One region of the Saccharopolyspora antibiotica genome, then DNA from elsewhere that is predicted to be linked to it. Evidence: riboswitches for the same ligand, from Rfam matches in the RefSeq annotation. Region 1 holds a riboswitch; the other holds the start of a gene.
What was found. A riboswitch is a leader RNA that binds a small molecule or an ion and turns the genes downstream of it on or off. The one in region 1 is predicted to bind S-adenosylmethionine.
Positions count from the first base shown of each region.

Region 2: linked by a shared signal. The riboswitch ahead of ACL03H_RS16690 (aminotransferase class V-fold PLP-dependent enzyme) and the one ahead of thrC (threonine synthase) in region 1 are both predicted to bind S-adenosylmethionine.

Region 1 covers NZ_JBJZOI010000009.1:17,112-24,609, forward strand. The annotation lists gene ACL03H_RS09055 (DegV family protein) at 1-587, shown strand, start outside; gene ACL03H_RS09060 (helix-hairpin-helix domain-containing protein) at 751-1,626, shown strand; gene ACL03H_RS09065 (ComEC/Rec2 family competence protein) at 1,623-3,989, shown strand; gene thrC (threonine synthase) at 4,043-5,311, opposite strand; SAM riboswitch class I at 5,324-5,451, opposite strand; gene holA (DNA polymerase III subunit delta) at 5,560-6,543, shown strand; gene rpsT (30S ribosomal protein S20) at 6,646-6,906, opposite strand; gene ACL03H_RS09085 (TSUP family transporter) at 7,124-7,498, shown strand, end outside.
Region 2 covers NZ_JBJZOI010000018.1:137,715-145,212, forward strand. The annotation lists gene ACL03H_RS16680 (hypothetical protein) at 1-293, shown strand, start outside; gene ileS (isoleucine--tRNA ligase) at 621-3,803, shown strand; SAM riboswitch class IV at 3,919-4,033, shown strand; gene ACL03H_RS16690 (aminotransferase class V-fold PLP-dependent enzyme) at 4,071-5,432, shown strand; gene lspA (signal peptidase II) at 5,457-6,131, shown strand; gene ACL03H_RS16700 (RluA family pseudouridine synthase) at 6,143-7,060, shown strand; gene ACL03H_RS16705 (hypothetical protein) at 7,129-7,498, shown strand, end outside.

The sequences.
Region 1 (7,498 bases):
GGTTGTCGGGGACCTGGGACGCGGCCCGGCTAGCGGCGCGCGACGTCGACCCGGACCGGATCCGCGTCGTCGACTCGCGGTCCGCCGCGATGGGTCTCGGGTTCGCGGCCCTGGGCGCGGCGGAGAGCGCGCGGGCGGGAGCGGGTCTCTCGGCGGTGGAGAGCACGGCCGCGCTGATCGCGCAGCGCACGCGGACGCTGTTCTCCGTGCAGACCCTGGAGCACCTGCGCCGCGGCGGGCGCATCGGCGCGGCTGCCGCCGTGCTGGGCACGGCCCTGGCGATCAAGCCGCTGCTGCACGTCCACGAGGGCCGGGTGGAGCTGCTGGAGAAGGTGCGCACCACGGCCCGCGCGCACGCCCGGCTGCTCGATCTCGCCGGCCGCGCGGCGGCGAGCGGCCCCGTGTCGGTCGCCGTGCACCACCTCGCCGCTCCGGAGCGGGCGGCGCGGCTGGCCGACCAGCTGCGGGCCGTCTCGGGCGTGCTGGACTGCGTCGTGTCCGAGGTGGGGCCCGTGGTCGGCGCGCACATCGGGCCCGGAGCGCTGGGTGCCGTGGTGCTGCCGGGCGACTGGCGCCAGTCCGGGTGACATCCGAGCTTCATCCGTGAGATGCGAATTCACCCGAGATCGGATGAATTGTTTCACCATTCCGGCGTGAATTAGCTCGAAGTTGTCCACAGGTCCTCGGTTCATCCACAGATCTTGGAATCGGGTCTGGGCGCATCGGTTGGTTGCCCATAGCGTCGAGGGCATGACCACTCCGCTCCACCAGGCCGGGAACACCGCGGATCATTTCGAGCAGGATCCGGATCCGCGTTCCCGGCTGCTCGCGCTCAAGCAGCGGGCAGACCGCGAATCCAGTTCCCGGGAAAGGGAGTTCACCAGGAATTCCGGAGCCGCGCCGCCCGATTCGGAAATCGCGCACGCCTCCCGGGCCGGCCCCGATTCCGGCCGCCACTGCGCGCCGGAGAGCGCAGTGTCGCGGCTGCTGCGCCGCTGGTTGCCCGAATCCGTGCTCCGCGCCAGGGTCGATCCCGGCCGCGCGGGGCGGCTAGGTCTGGCGCTGGCGGCGGTGCTCGCCCTGCTCGTCGTCGTGCTCACCGTCTGGGTGGATCGCCCGGTCGCGGAACCGGCTCCGGTGCCACCGCTGCCGGTGGCGGAGGCCTCGCCCGCTCCGGCTCCGCCCGCGCCACCGCCCGACCTGGTGATCAGCGTCGTCGGCGAGGTGACCCGGCCCGGTCTGGTCGAGGTCCCGCCCGGCTCCCGCGTGGCGGACGCGCTGGCGGCGGCGGGCGGACCGCGGACCCCGGACACCGACATCACCGCGCTCAACCTCGCTCGCAGGCTCGCCGACGGTGAGCAGCTCTACGTCGCGGTCCCGGTGCCCCCGGGCGCGGCGGCAGGACCGGCACCGTCGGGACCCGGCGCCACCCCGGGCAAGGTCGATCTCAACACCGCCACGGAGGAGCAGCTCGATGCGCTACCCGGAGTGGGAGCGGTCACGGCCGAGCGGATCGTGCAGTGGCGCGCCCAGCACGGCCGGTTCGGCTCCGTCGACCAGCTGCAGGACGTCGAGGGCATCGGCGAGAAGCGCATGGCACGGCTCCGCGACCTGGTCGGGGTGTGAGAGCGGCGGATCTCGGGCGCGCGGAGCCGCACGACCTGAGGCTGGTGCCCGCGGCCCTCGCCACCTGGGCGGTGACGTTGGCGGGGCTCCTGGGCGGGTCGGTCACGGCGACCGCGATCGCCTGCGGGGCGGCGGTGCTGCTGGCGCCGGTGCTGGCGGCGCGCCGTCGGCCGTGGCGCGACGGATTGGTGGCGGTGCTGATCGTCGCGGGGCTGGCCTCGACCGGAGTGGCGCTGCGGACGCACGCGATCTCCGAGCACCCGCTCCGGATCGCCGCGCAGCACGGCGAGCGGGTGGAGGTGCGCGCGGAGCTCGCGGAGCCGCCGCGTCCGCTGCAGGGCGCCTCCTACGGTGCTCGCCGGGCGCAGGACCGGTCCCTGGTGCGCGTCCGGCTGAGCTCGATCGAGATCGGCGATCGGCGCACGCGGGTCGGCGGCCGGGCGCTGATGCTGGTGCCCACCGACTCGTGGCGGACGTTGATCGCGGGACAACGGGTGGTGGCGAGCGGGCGGGCGGTGCCCCCGCGGGGCGGCGAGCTGCTGGCCGCCGCGATCCAGGTGAACCGTCCGCCGGGGCGGGTCCTCCCGGCGCCCGGCTGGCAGCGCGTCGCGGAAGACCTCCGGGAAGGCCTGCGCACGATCTCCCGGACCGCGCTGGGTCCGGCGGCCGCGGGGTTGCTGCCGGGTCTGGTGGTCGGCGACACCGGGCGGCTGCCGCCGGAGGTGGTGCAGCAGTTCGACACCGCTGGCCTCACGCACCTGATGGCGGTGTCGGGGGCGAATCTCGCGATCGTCTGCGGGGCGGTGCTGCTGCTCCTGCGGCTGGTCGGCGCGGGGCCGGTGCTCTCGGCGGCGGGCGCGGGCGCGGCGATGCTCGGCTTCGTGGTGCTGGCCGGGCCGGAGCCGAGCGTGCTGCGAGCCGCCGTGATGGGTGCGATCGCGCTGCTCGCCCTGGCGCTGGGGCGGGAGCGATCGGTGCTGCCCGCCTTGTCGGCGGCCGTGATCGGCCTGCTGCTGCTGGCACCGGGCCTGGCCACCACGATCGGCTTCGCGCTCTCGGTGGCGGCGACCGCCGGGCTGGTCCTGCTCGCGCCGGGGTGGGCGCGGGCGCTGCACTCCCGCGGCGTCCCGGTGGGGGTCGCGGAGGCGCTCGCGGTGCCCGCCGCGGCGCATCTGGTGACCGCTCCGCTGGTGGCCGCGATCTCCGGGCAGGTCAGCATCGTCGCGGTGCTGGCGAACCTGCTCAGCGGGCCCCTGGTCGCCCCGGCGACCGTGCTCGGCGTGGCGGCGACCGTGCTCGCCCCGGTCTCGGTGCCGCTGGCGACGGCCCTGGTGTGGTTGGCGGGACCGGAGCTGGAGTGGGTGCTGGCGGTGGCGCGGCACGCGGCGGCGGTACCGGGCGCGGCCGTCGACTGGCCCTCGGGCGTGCCCGGCGGGATCGCGCTGGCGGTCCTGTCGGTGACCGCGTTGGTCGTGCTGCGCGGCCGCCTCGCCCGGCTCCTGCTGGCGTGCCTGGTGCTGGTCGTGGTGGTCGTGGTGATCCCGATCCGGCAGCAGATCGCGCCCTGGCCGGTGCCGGGCTGGTCGGTGGTGGCCTGCGACGTCGGGCAGGGCGACGGCCTGGTGCTGGCGACCGGCCGGGAGCGGGAGGCGGTGGTGGTCGACGCGGGCCCGGATCCGGTGCTGATGGCGGATTGCCTGCGCAGGCTGCGGATTCGCAGCGTGCCGCTGGTGCTGCTGACCCACTTGCACGCCGACCACGTCACCGGCCTGCCCGCCGTGCTCTCCGGCAGGCGGGTCGGCGCGATCGCCGTCGGACCGCTGGACCAGCCCGCCTGGGCGGCGCGGGAGGTGCGCGACACCGCCCGCGCGCACGGTGCGCCAGTGCTGCGGCTGAGCGCGGGACAGCGCCTCCGCTGGCCCGGACTGGTGCTCGACGTGCTCGGGCCGCGCGGGCGGCTGGCTCGCAGCACCTCGGCCGAGGACGCCAACGATGCGTCGCTGGTGGTCAAGGCGACCACTCCGGCGGGTCGGGTGCTGCTGACCGGAGACGTGGAGCTGCCGGGGCAGGGAGCGCTGCTCGCGGCCGGAGCCGACCTGCGGGCGGAGGTGCTCAAGGTGCCGCACCACGGCTCCCGCTACACCACGCCCGAACTGCTCGCCGCGGTGCGCCCGAAGCTGGCGGTGATCAGCGTCGGTGCGGGCAACGACTACGGCCACCCGAGCCGGCTGATCCTGAGCGCGCTCATCCGGGCGGGCGCGCGGGTCCAGCGGACCGATCTCGGCGGGGACATCGCGATCGTGCCCGCGGAGCGGGGCAGCGAGGCCGTGGCGCGCGGAGATCCCGTGCGTCCGGACGACTGAGCCGCTGGCTCACGCACCGGGGGCCGCGACGCGGCGCGGCCCCCGGTGGGCGATCACAGGCCGAGGGCCGCGTTCACGGCCTCGGTGCTGGGGGAGACGGTGGCCTTCGGGCCCACCTGGTCCTGCACCGCGTCCAGGGTCTTGAGCCCGTCACCGGTGATCAGCAGCACCGTCTCCTGGTCCGGGTCGATCTTGCCGGCCTCGATGAGCTTCTTCGCCGTCGCGACGGTCACCCCGCCCGCGGTCTCGGCGAAGATGCCCTCGGTGCGGGCCAGCAGCCGGATGCCCTGGACGACCTCCTCGTCGGAGACGTCTTCGATGGCACCCCCGGTCCGGCGCACCGCGTCGAGCACGTACGGGCCGTCGGCGGGCGCGCCGATGGCCAGCGAGCGGGCGATGGTGTCCGGGCGAACCGGCTGCACCACGTCGTGCTCGCTCTTGAACGCGCTGGCGACGGGGGAGCAGCCGGTGGCCTGCGCACCGAAGATCCGGTACGGGCTCTGCTCGACCAGACCGGTCTGCCCGAGCTCGCGGAAGCCCTTGTCCACCTTGGTCAGCTGCGAGCCGGAGGCGATGGGGACGACGATCTGCTCGGGGAGCCGCCAGCCGAGCTGCTCGGCGACCTCGAAGCCGAGGGTCTTGGAACCCTCCGAGTAGTAGGGGCGCACGTTGACGTTGACGAACGCCCAGTCCTCGTGCTCGGCGGCGAGCTCGGTGGCCAGCCGGTTCACGTCGTCGTAGTTGCCGTCGACGGCGAGCAGCGAGCCGTCGTAGACCGCGCTCATCAGGATCTTCGCCCGCTCCAGGTTGGACGGGACGAGCACCACCGAGTCCCAGCCGGCGCGCGCGGCGGCGGCGGCCACCGCGTTCGCGAGGTTGCCGGTGGAGGGGCAGGCCAGCACCTTGAAGCCGAACTCGCGGGCGGCCGCCAGGGCCACCGCGACCACGCGGTCCTTGAAGGAGTGCGTGGGGTTGCCGGTGTCGTCCTTGATCCAGATCCGCTTGACGCCGAGCGCCTTCGCGAGGTTGTCGGCGCGCACCAGCCGGGTACAGCCGGGCTCGGTGTTCGGGTGCTCCTCGACGTTCGTCGGCACGGGCAGCAACCGCTTGTACCGCCAGATCGAGCGCGGCCCCGCCTCGATGTCCTCGCGGCGGATGCGCCCGAAGTCGTAGGCGACCTCCAGCGGCGAGAAGTCCTCCAGCGAGACGAACTCGGGAGCGAGGGGCTGGCGGTGGCCCTCCTCCTTCGACACCAGCTCGACGGCGGGGCCGAGGTCGTAGGTCTTGCCGGTGGGGTTCGGGGCGTGGGCGGCAGCGGTCATCGCGAGGTCCTTTCCTCATCTGTCCCGCGGGCGGGTCGGAGTTGGCACCAATTTCTTCGACTGCCTCGCGGATGCCGCGAAAGGTCGAGATGGTTGCCGGGGCTTCATCGGGCCGTTCCCTCTGCCCCTCTGGATGAGCGTGTTCGGTTGTGGCTGCAACGCTACGGGAGGGCCTCGACTCCTGGCCAGCGCGGTCCCGGCGCCCGGGAACGGAAGGTGGTGTCAGCGGGTCGTGGGACGATGCCCCCATGAGTTCGCCGTCGGTGGTCCTCGATCCGCTGCACCTGATCCTCGGGGACGAGGAACTGCTGGTGGAGCGCGCCTTGTGGGAGGCGGTGGGTGCCGCCCGCGCGGCCGACCCCGAAACCGAGCTGCGCCGCATCAAGGTGAGTGAACTCACCCCGCCGGAACTCGACGAACTGCTCAGCCCCTCGCTCTTCGCGGAGGGTCGAGTGGTGGCCCTGGACGCCGCGCAGGACGCGGGCAAGGAGATCGCCGAAGCGATCCTCGCGCACGCGAAGCGGCCTTCGGAGGGCGTGGTGCTCGTGATCGTGCACACCGGTGGCGGACGCAGCAAGAACGCCAAGGAGCTGCCGGGCGCGCTGCGCAAGCTCAACGCCCGCGTGACCGAGTGCAACAAGATCACCAAGGGGCCCCAGCGGGAGGCCTTCGTCAAGGACGAGGTGCGGCGCGCGGGCGGGCGCATCGACCCCGCCGGGGTGAACGCTCTGATCGAGTCGGTCGGGTTCGACCTGCGCGAGCTGTCGTCGGCGGCGTCGCAGCTGGTCGCCGATGCCGGCGGCCGGATCGACGAGGCCGAGGTGCGGCGCTACCACCGCGGCAGGGCCGAGGTCACCGGGTTCGCCGTCGCCGAGAAGGCGGTCACCGGCGACCGAGCGGGGGCGTTGGAGGCGCTGCGCTGGGCGTTGCAGCTCGGCGTGGCCCACGTGCTCATCGCTGACGCGCTGGCGGACTCGGTGCGCACCATCGGCCGGGTCGCGGCCCACGGCCGGGGCGACCCGTTCCGGCTCGCGGGGGACCTCGGGATGCCCGCGTGGAAGGTGAAGAAGGCCCAGGCGCAGGCCCGGGGCTGGAGCAGCGGCACGGTCGCGGAAGCGCTGCGCGTGGTTGCCGTGCTCAACGCCGAGGTCAAGGGCATGGCCGCCGACGCCGATCACGCGCTGGAACGCACCGTGCTGCGTCTGACCGAGCTGCACGGGTCGCGGAACTGACCCGGCGACCGGCCCCGGGCGCACGAGAACGGGGCCCGCTCCCCGGAGGGAACGGACCCCGTTGTGGCTCGCGTCGGCCGGGTGAACCCGGCCTGGTGCGGCTCAGAGCTCGTTGGCGACCTTGGCCAGCGCCGACTTCTTGTTGGCGGCCTGGTTGGCGTGGATGACGCCCTTGCCGGCGGCCTTGTCCAGCGTGCGCGCGGCGGCGCGCTGCAGCTCCATGGCCTTGTCCTTGTCGCCGGCGGCAGCGGCCTCGCGGAACTTGCGGATGGCGGTCTTGATCGAGGACTTGACCGACTTGTTGCGCAGGCGGTTGCGCTCGTTGGTCTTGATCCGCTTCATCTGGGACTTGATGTTGGCCACTGCTGGCGCCTCTTCCTTCGATCGGATGGTCGTGCCGCGCTCAATCGGCGCTGCCCCACCGGATCCGGTGGCACGCAGCTTTCCTCCCTGGCGGAACGCCGCACGGCACGGTCGACGATCCTAGCAACGCGGCGCCCGGCCTCCCGCGTCGGTCCTGCCTGCGAGGCGGCTCACACGCGGGCTCCCGCCGCTGCTCCGCGGCTTAGGCTTGCGCTTCGTGTTCACCGCATTGGGTTGGCCCGGGTTCGCCGAGCTGTCGCTGGCCGGGGTGTTGTTCCTGTGCTGCGCGGCCTTCCTCGCGGGCGCGGTGGACGCGATCGTCGGCGGTGGCGGACTGATCCAGCTGCCCGCCATGCTGCTGCTGGTCCCCGGTGGCGACCTGATCTACTCGCTGGGCACGAACAAGCTGGCCGCGGTCGCGGGCACCGCTGCCGCGGCGCGGACCTACGCCAAGCGCACGCCCGTGCCGTGGCGCAGCGCGCTGCCGATGGCGGCGGTGGCGTTCCTCGGGGCGCTGGGCGGTGCGATGTTCGCCGCGTCGTTGCCCGAGAGCGTGCTCACCTACGTGGTGCTGCTGGCCCTGGTCGCCGTC
Region 2 (7,498 bases), on a different contig from region 1:
CCGAGGGGGAAGCAGGGCGGGAACCGGGGGAAGCGGCCGACGACGAAGCCGACGATCGTGAACCTGACGAGGAGGACACCGACGCGGCGGACGCGCTGCTGGTGTCCGACTCGGAGGACGAGGTCGTGGTGGTCGACGAACGCCCCCGCTACCACCTGGCAGGCTGCGGCTGGCTGGGGGAGCGGGCGGTGGAAGGCCTGCCGGTGCGCGAAGCCCGCGAGCTGGGCTTCACCGCCTGCGCGCGGTGCGCCCCGGACGCGGTGCTGGCCGAGAAGGCGCGCGCGGTGCGCTGAGCCGGTGGCCGCGAAAAACGGGTGGCGGTGCGAAGCTATGCTGGATGCGGGCTGGTCGCGGGGAGCGACCGGTCCGCATCGGCGTTGATCCGGCCATCACCGGGGAGCCTCCGGAAGAACGGGCCACGGCCCCAGTAGAACCGGACGGGTTCGGCCCGTGACAGCCGAGAACGAGGGGTCGCCGTCGGTGCGCGGTGGCAAGCGGGGTGGTACCGCGGGACGCGGGCGGTCGCAGGGTTCGGCCGCGCGTCGTGTCGTCCCCGCGTGGGCGGCGAGAGCGCTGCCCGTGCGGCTGACGACGACACACCGGCGAGGAGCACACCCGCGATGGCTTATCCGAAGGTCCGATTCGGCGGAACCGCCGACAACCCCGACCGGGACCCGCAGCACGAGCGCGGCGTGGCCGCGCAGCCCTCCTTCCCGCGGATCGAGCGGGAGGTCCTCGACTTCTGGTCCGGCGACAAGATCTTCCAGGAGAGCGTGCAGGCGCGGGAAGCCGGCCGGAACGGCGCGAACGAGTTCGTCTTCTACGACGGCCCGCCCTTCGCCAACGGCCTGCCGCACTACGGGCACCTGCTCACCGGGTACGTCAAGGACGCGGTGCCGCGCTACCAGACCATGCGCGGTCGGCGGGTCGAACGCCGCTTCGGTTGGGACTGCCACGGCCTGCCCGCCGAGGTGCAGGCGGAGAAGCAGCTCGGCATCACCTCGAAGTCCGAGATCGAGGCGATGGGCGTCGGCGAGTTCAACGAGGCCTGCCGCGCCTCCGTGCTGCGCTACACGCGGGAGTGGGAGGACTACGTCACCCGCCAGGCCCGCTGGGTGGACTTCGACAACGACTACAAGACGCTCGACATGGACTACATGGAGAGCGTCATGTGGGCGTTCAAGACCCTGTGGGACAAGGGGCTGATCTACGAGGGCTTCAAGGTGCTCTGGTACTGCTGGCGCTGCGAGACGCCGCTGTCCAACACCGAGACGCGCATGGACGACACCTACCGCCAGCGGCAGGACCCGGCGGTGACCGTGGGCCTGCGGCTCGCCGCGCCCGGCAAGGTCTTCGACGGCGCGCTGGCGCTGGTGTGGACGACGACTCCGTGGACGCTGCCGTCGAACCTCGCGGCCGCCGTGCACCCCGAGGTGGACTACGCGCTGGTCGAACCCGGCCAGGGCGGCGAGCGCTACGTCCTCGCCGAGGCCCGGCTGGGCGCGTACGCGCGGGAGCTCGGTGAGGACGTCGCCGACCGCGTCGTCGCCCGGTTCACCGGTGCCGAGCTCGTCGGCACGAGCTACCGGCCGCCGTTCGACTTTTTCGCGGGGCGCACGAACGCCCACCAGGTGCTGCCCGCCGACTACGTCACCACCGACGACGGCACCGGGGTCGTGCACATCGCTCCGGCCTTCGGCGAGGAGGACAAGCTCGTCACCGACGCGCACGGCATCGAGCCGGTCGTCCCGGTGGACGCGCGCGGCCGGTTCACCGCCGAGGTCGCTCCGTACGAGGGGCTGCAGGTCTTCGAGGCGAACAAGCCGATCATCCGGGACCTCAAGGAAGCCGGGCTGCTGCTGCGGCACGAGACCTACGACCACCCGTACCCGCACTGCTGGCGCTGCGACAACGCGCTGATCCAGCGCGCCCTGTCGTCCTGGTTCGTGGCCGTCACCCAGTTCCGGGACCGCATGGTCGAGCTGAACCAGCAGATCAACTGGGTGCCCGGGCACATCCGGGACGGCCAGTTCGGCAAGTGGCTGTCGAACGCCCGCGACTGGAACATCTCCCGGAACCGGTACTGGGGCTCGCCGATCCCGGTGTGGACCTCCGACGATCCCGCCCACCCGCGCACCGACGTGTACGGCTCGCTGGAGGAGCTGGAGCGCGACTTCGGGGTGCGGCCCACCGACCTGCACCGCCCGAACATCGACGAGCTGACCCGCCCCAACCCGGACGACCCGACCGGCCGGTCCACGATGCGGCGGGTGCCGGAGGTGCTGGACTGCTGGTTCGAGTCCGGGGCGATGCCGTTCGCCCAGGTCCACTACCCGTTCGAGAACGCCGACTGGTTCGAGCACCACTACCCGGGCGACTTCATCGTCGAGTACAACGGCCAGTCCCGCGGCTGGTTCTACCTGCTGCACGTGCTGGCGACCGCGCTGTTCGACCGGCCGGCGTTCTCCAACGTCGTCGCGCACGGCATCGTGCTCGGCGACGACGGCATGAAGATGTCGAAGTCGAAGAACAACTACCCGGACGTCAACGAGGTCTTCGACCGCGACGGCTCGGACGCGATGCGCTGGTTCCTGATGGCCAGCCCGATCCTGCGCGGCGGGGACCTCGTGGTCACCGAGCGCGGCATCCGGGACGCGGTTCGCCAGGCCGTCCTGCCGCTGTGGAACTCCTGGTACTTCCTGGCGCTGTACGCCAACGCCGAGGGCGTCGAAGGCCGGTTCCGGGTGGACAGCCAGCACGTGCTGGACCGCTACGTGCTGGCCAAGACCCACGAACTCGTCGGCGACGTGCAGGCAGCGATGGACGTCTTCGACCCCGCCGGGGCCTGCGCCAGCGTCCGGGACTTCCTGGAGGTGCTGACCAACTGGTACGTGCGCCGCTCCCGGGACCGGTTCTGGGCCGGGGACGCCGACGCCATCGACACCCTGCACACCGTGCTGGAGGTGACCAGCCGGGTGGTGGCGCCGTTGCTGCCGCTGACCGCCGAGGCGGTGTGGCGCGGGCTCACCGGCGGCCGCTCGGTGCACCTGACCGACTGGCCGCTGGTCGACGAGCTGCCCGCCGACGCGGCGCTGGTCTCGGCGATGGACCGGGTGCGCCAGGTGTGCTCCTCGGCGCTGGCGCTGCGCAAGGCCAACACGCTGCGGGTGCGGCTGCCGCTGGCGAAGCTCGTCGTGGCCGTGCCGGAGTCGGAAGCGCTGCGGTCGTTCGCGGACCTGGTGCGCGAGGAGGTCAACGTCAAGGAGGTCGAGCTGACCTCCGACGTGGCCGCCCACGGCCGGTTCGAGATCGCCGTGAACGCCCGCGCTGCCGGACCCCGGCTCGGCAAGGACGTGCAGCGGGTGATCAAGGCCGTGAAGTCCGGCGACTGGACCCGGACCCCGGCCGGTGCCGTCGTCGCCGGTGGCATCGAGTTGCAGGAGGGCGAGTTCACCGAGCGCCTGGTCTCCACCGACACCGGGGCGGCCGCGGCGCTGCCCGGCGGCACCGGGCTCGTGGTGCTGGACTGCGAGGTCACCCCGGAGCTGGCCGCCGAGGGCGTCGCCCGGGACGTGGTGCGGGTCGTGCAGCAGGCCCGCCGGGACGCCGGTTTCGAGGTCTCGGACCGGATCCGGGTGGAGCTCTCCGCCCCGGCGGAGGTGCTGGCCGCCGTCGACGCGCACCGCGCGTTCATCGCCGGTGAGACCCTCGCCGACGCCGTGGCGGCGGGCGAGGCCGAAGGCGGTTCCGAGGGCAGCGTCGGGGACGGCGTGGCCGTGTCGGTCGCCGTCACCCGCGTCTGATCGTCGCGTCCGGGCGGGCTCCTCGCGGGCCCGCCCGGACGGGCGTGGCGCGCCTCCCACTTCGCGGACGGGGTGTTGCGCGCGGCGGAGTCGATCCCTAGTGTTCTCCGGCGAAGGTCATGAGTGCCAGCGGGAAACCCCGGTTTGCTGGCCGGCAACCCTCCTACCGCGGTGGGGTGCCCCGGGTGAGGACCTGGCCGATCGCGCAGGGCGATCGGCAAGCGCGGGCCCCGAACGCTCCGGGCCCGGGAGGCCTGAGGAGGCATCGTGTCGTCAGCCGTCCGCTCCGCCACCGGTGAGCGCACCCCCACCCCCGCCTGGTCCCTCGTGGACTCCGTCCCGGTGGTGCCCGCGGTGGTCGGCTCCCAGCTGCGGGTTCCGCTGGTCACCGGCCGGTCCGTCGAGTACGCGAACCTCGACCACGGAGCCAGCGCGCCCTGCCTGAACGCGGTGCGCGACGCCGTGAACGAGCTGCTGCCCTGGTACGCCAGCGTGCACCGGGGCGCCGGTTTCGCCTCGCAGGTCTGCACCCGCGTCTACGAAGGGGCGCGGGACGTCCTGCGCCGGTTCGTCGGCGCTCGCCGCACCGACTCGGTGATCTTCACGCGGAACACCACCGACGCGCTGAACCTGCTGGCCGCCGCGCTGCCCGCGGAGACCTCGGTGGTCGTCTTCGACACCGAGCACCACGCCGCGCTGCTGCCCTGGGGCGGGACCCGGGTGCGCCACCTCGGCATCCCGGCCAGCCCGGAGGAGGCCGTGCGGCTGCTGGACGACGCGCTCGCCGCCTGTCCCGAGGGGCCGAAGCTCGCGGTGCTCACCGGTGCCTCCAACGTCACCGGTGAGGTGTGGCCGGTCGCCGAGCTCGCCCGCGTCGCCCGCTCGCACGGGGCGCGCACGGTCCTCGACGCCGCGCAGCTCGCCCCGCACCGCCCGGTGCGGATCGCCGACCTCGGCGTGGACCACGCGGTGCTGTCCGGGCACAAGCTCTACGCGCCCTTCGGTGCGGGCGCCCTCATCGGCCGCGACGACTGGCTGGAGCAGGCCCCGCCGTACCTGGCGGGCGGCGGGGCGACCCGCTCGGTCCCCGACACCGGGGAGATCGACTGGACCAGCGGGCCGGAGCGGCACGAGGGCGGTTCCCCGAACACCGTCGGCGTGCACGCGCTCGCCACCGCCTGCGAAGCGCTGGCCGAGCACGCCGAGGCGATCGCCGGGCACGAGGACCAGCTGCTGCGCAGGCTGCGGAGCGGGCTCGCCGAGGTGCCCGGGCTGCGGGAGCTCAGCCTGTTCGGCCCCGAGCACGACCGGGTCGGCGTGGTGAGCTTCACCATCGACGGGCAGGACCCGGGGCTGCTGGCCGCCGCGCTGTCCGCCGAGCACGGCATCGGCGTGCGGGACGGGTTGTTCTGCGCGCACCGCGCGGTGCGCCACCTGCTCACCGGTTCGGGCCAGCAGCGGGCCGTGCGGATCAGCCTCGGGCTCGGCACGACCGTCGAGCACGTGGATCGCCTCGTCACCGCGCTCCGGTCCCTCGTGGCCCGCGGACCGCGGTGGCGCTACGAACAGCAGGACGGGCGCTGGGTGCCCGCGGACGACCCCAGGGAGTTCCCGACCGGCCTGGCGTGAGCCGTCGAGCCGGGGTCGGGGAGAATGGGACGGGTGAACACCGACTCCGAGCATCCAGGATCGAACCCCGCCGCGGGGGAGGGCGCTTCCCGCGAGCCGGAACCGCGCGCCCCGGAAACGGCGGCCGAGGGAGCCGAGCAGGCGGGCGGAGCCGAGGCGGTCGCCTCGTCCCGGGCCCCCCGCGCGTTGCTGGTGCTGTTGTTCGGGGTCGCCGCGCTGCTGCTCGCCGCCGACGTGGTCACCAAGATCGCGGCGGTGGCGGCGCTGGAGGGCCGACCGGCCGTGGAGCTGCTGGGCGGTTCGGTCTACCTGGTGCTGGTGCGCAACCCCGGGGCCGCGTTCTCGCTGGCCACCGGCATGACCTGGCTGCTGGCGCTGCTGGCGATCGCGGTGGTCGGGGCGATCGTGTGGCTGGCGCCGAAGCTGCGCTCGACCGGCTGGGCCATCGGGCTCGGGCTGGTGCTCGGCGGCGCCTGCGGCAACTTGGTGGACCGGCTGTTCCGCGCTCCCGGGCCGCTGCGGGGGCACGTGGTGGACTTCGTCTCGCTGTTCGCACCGGACGGCAGCGTGTGGCCGGTGTTCAACGTCGCCGACTCGGCCATCGTGTGCGGTGGCATCCTCGTGGTGGTCTTGTCGCTGCTCGGCCGCGACTACGACGGCACCTTGCACGTCCGGGCGAAGCGCGGGGGCCGCTCATGAGCGAGGCGCGGATGCTCCCCGTCCCCGACGGCCTGGAGGGGATGCGGGTCGACGCGGGGCTGGCGAAGCTGCTCGGGCTCTCCCGCAACGCCGTCGCCGGGATCGCCGAATCCGGCGAGGTGCTGCTCGACGGGGCCCCGGTCGGCAAGTCCGACCGGCTCGTCGCGGGCGGGTTGCTGGAAGTCGTGCTGCCCGACGCGCGCCCCGGGCCCGAGGTCGTCGCCGTGCCCGTCGAGGGCCTGCGGATCCTGCACCAGGACGACGACATCGTGGTGGTCGACAAACCGATCGGCGTGGCCGTGCACCCCAGCCCCGGCTGGGAGGGGCCAACCGTCGTCGGCGGGCTCGCCGCCGCCGGGGTGCGGATCGCGACCTCCGGAGCCGCCGAGCGCCAAGGCGTCGTGCACCGGCTGGACGCGGGCACCACCGGCGTCATGGTGGCAGCCAAGAGCGAGCACGCCTACACGGTGCTCAAGCGCGCCTTCAAGGAGCGCACCGTGGAGAAGCGCTATCACGCGCTGGTGCAGGGCCACCCCGATCCGAGCAGCGGCACCATCGACGCGCCGATCGACCGGCACCCCAAGCACGACTACAAGTTCGCCGTGGTCAGCGGCGGCAAGCCCAGCATCACCCACTACGAGACGGTGGAGGCGTTCCGCGCGGCCTCGTTGGTGGACGTGAAGCTGGAGACCGGGCGCACCCACCAGATCCGGGTGCACTTCGCCGCCGTCCGGCACCCCTGCGCGGGCGATCTGACCTACGGGGCGGACCCGGTGCTGGCCCGCAGGCTCGCGCTGAGCAGGCAGTGGCTGCACGCGCGGATGCTCGGCTTCGAGCACCCCGCGGACGGCAGGTGGGTCACCTTCACCAGCGACTACCCGGCCGATCTGCAGCAGGCGCTGGACGTCCTCCGGGCGCAGGACGCCTGACCGCCGCGTCGCGGAGACCGGATCGCGTAGCTTGGTCGGCGAGCAGCCGTGATCGCGGGGGAGGACCGATGGCCGAGGCCGCAGCGGGCGGAGCCCGGCGCGAGCTCACCGGAGACGCACCGGGCCCGCCGACGGGGATGTCGTGGAGCGGCTCGCTGCTGCCCGGGTCCGAACCGAGCGCGCGGCCCGAGCCGATCACGCAGCCGGTGCCGCGGGTCCGCGAGGACGACGCGCCGCCCGCGCCCGGCACCGAACCGGACGAGCCCGGCACGGCGACGAGGGGGCTCGCGGAACTGCTCGCGGCCGAGGACGTGGGCCGGGCCGGCCCCGCGGTGCTGGGCGCCGACCCGGCGCCGGGGAGCTCCGGCGACGCGGGCGAGTGGCCGACGCTGCACCGCCGCGAGCGCAAGCCCGCCCAGCCGCGCGGTGCCGCCGCGC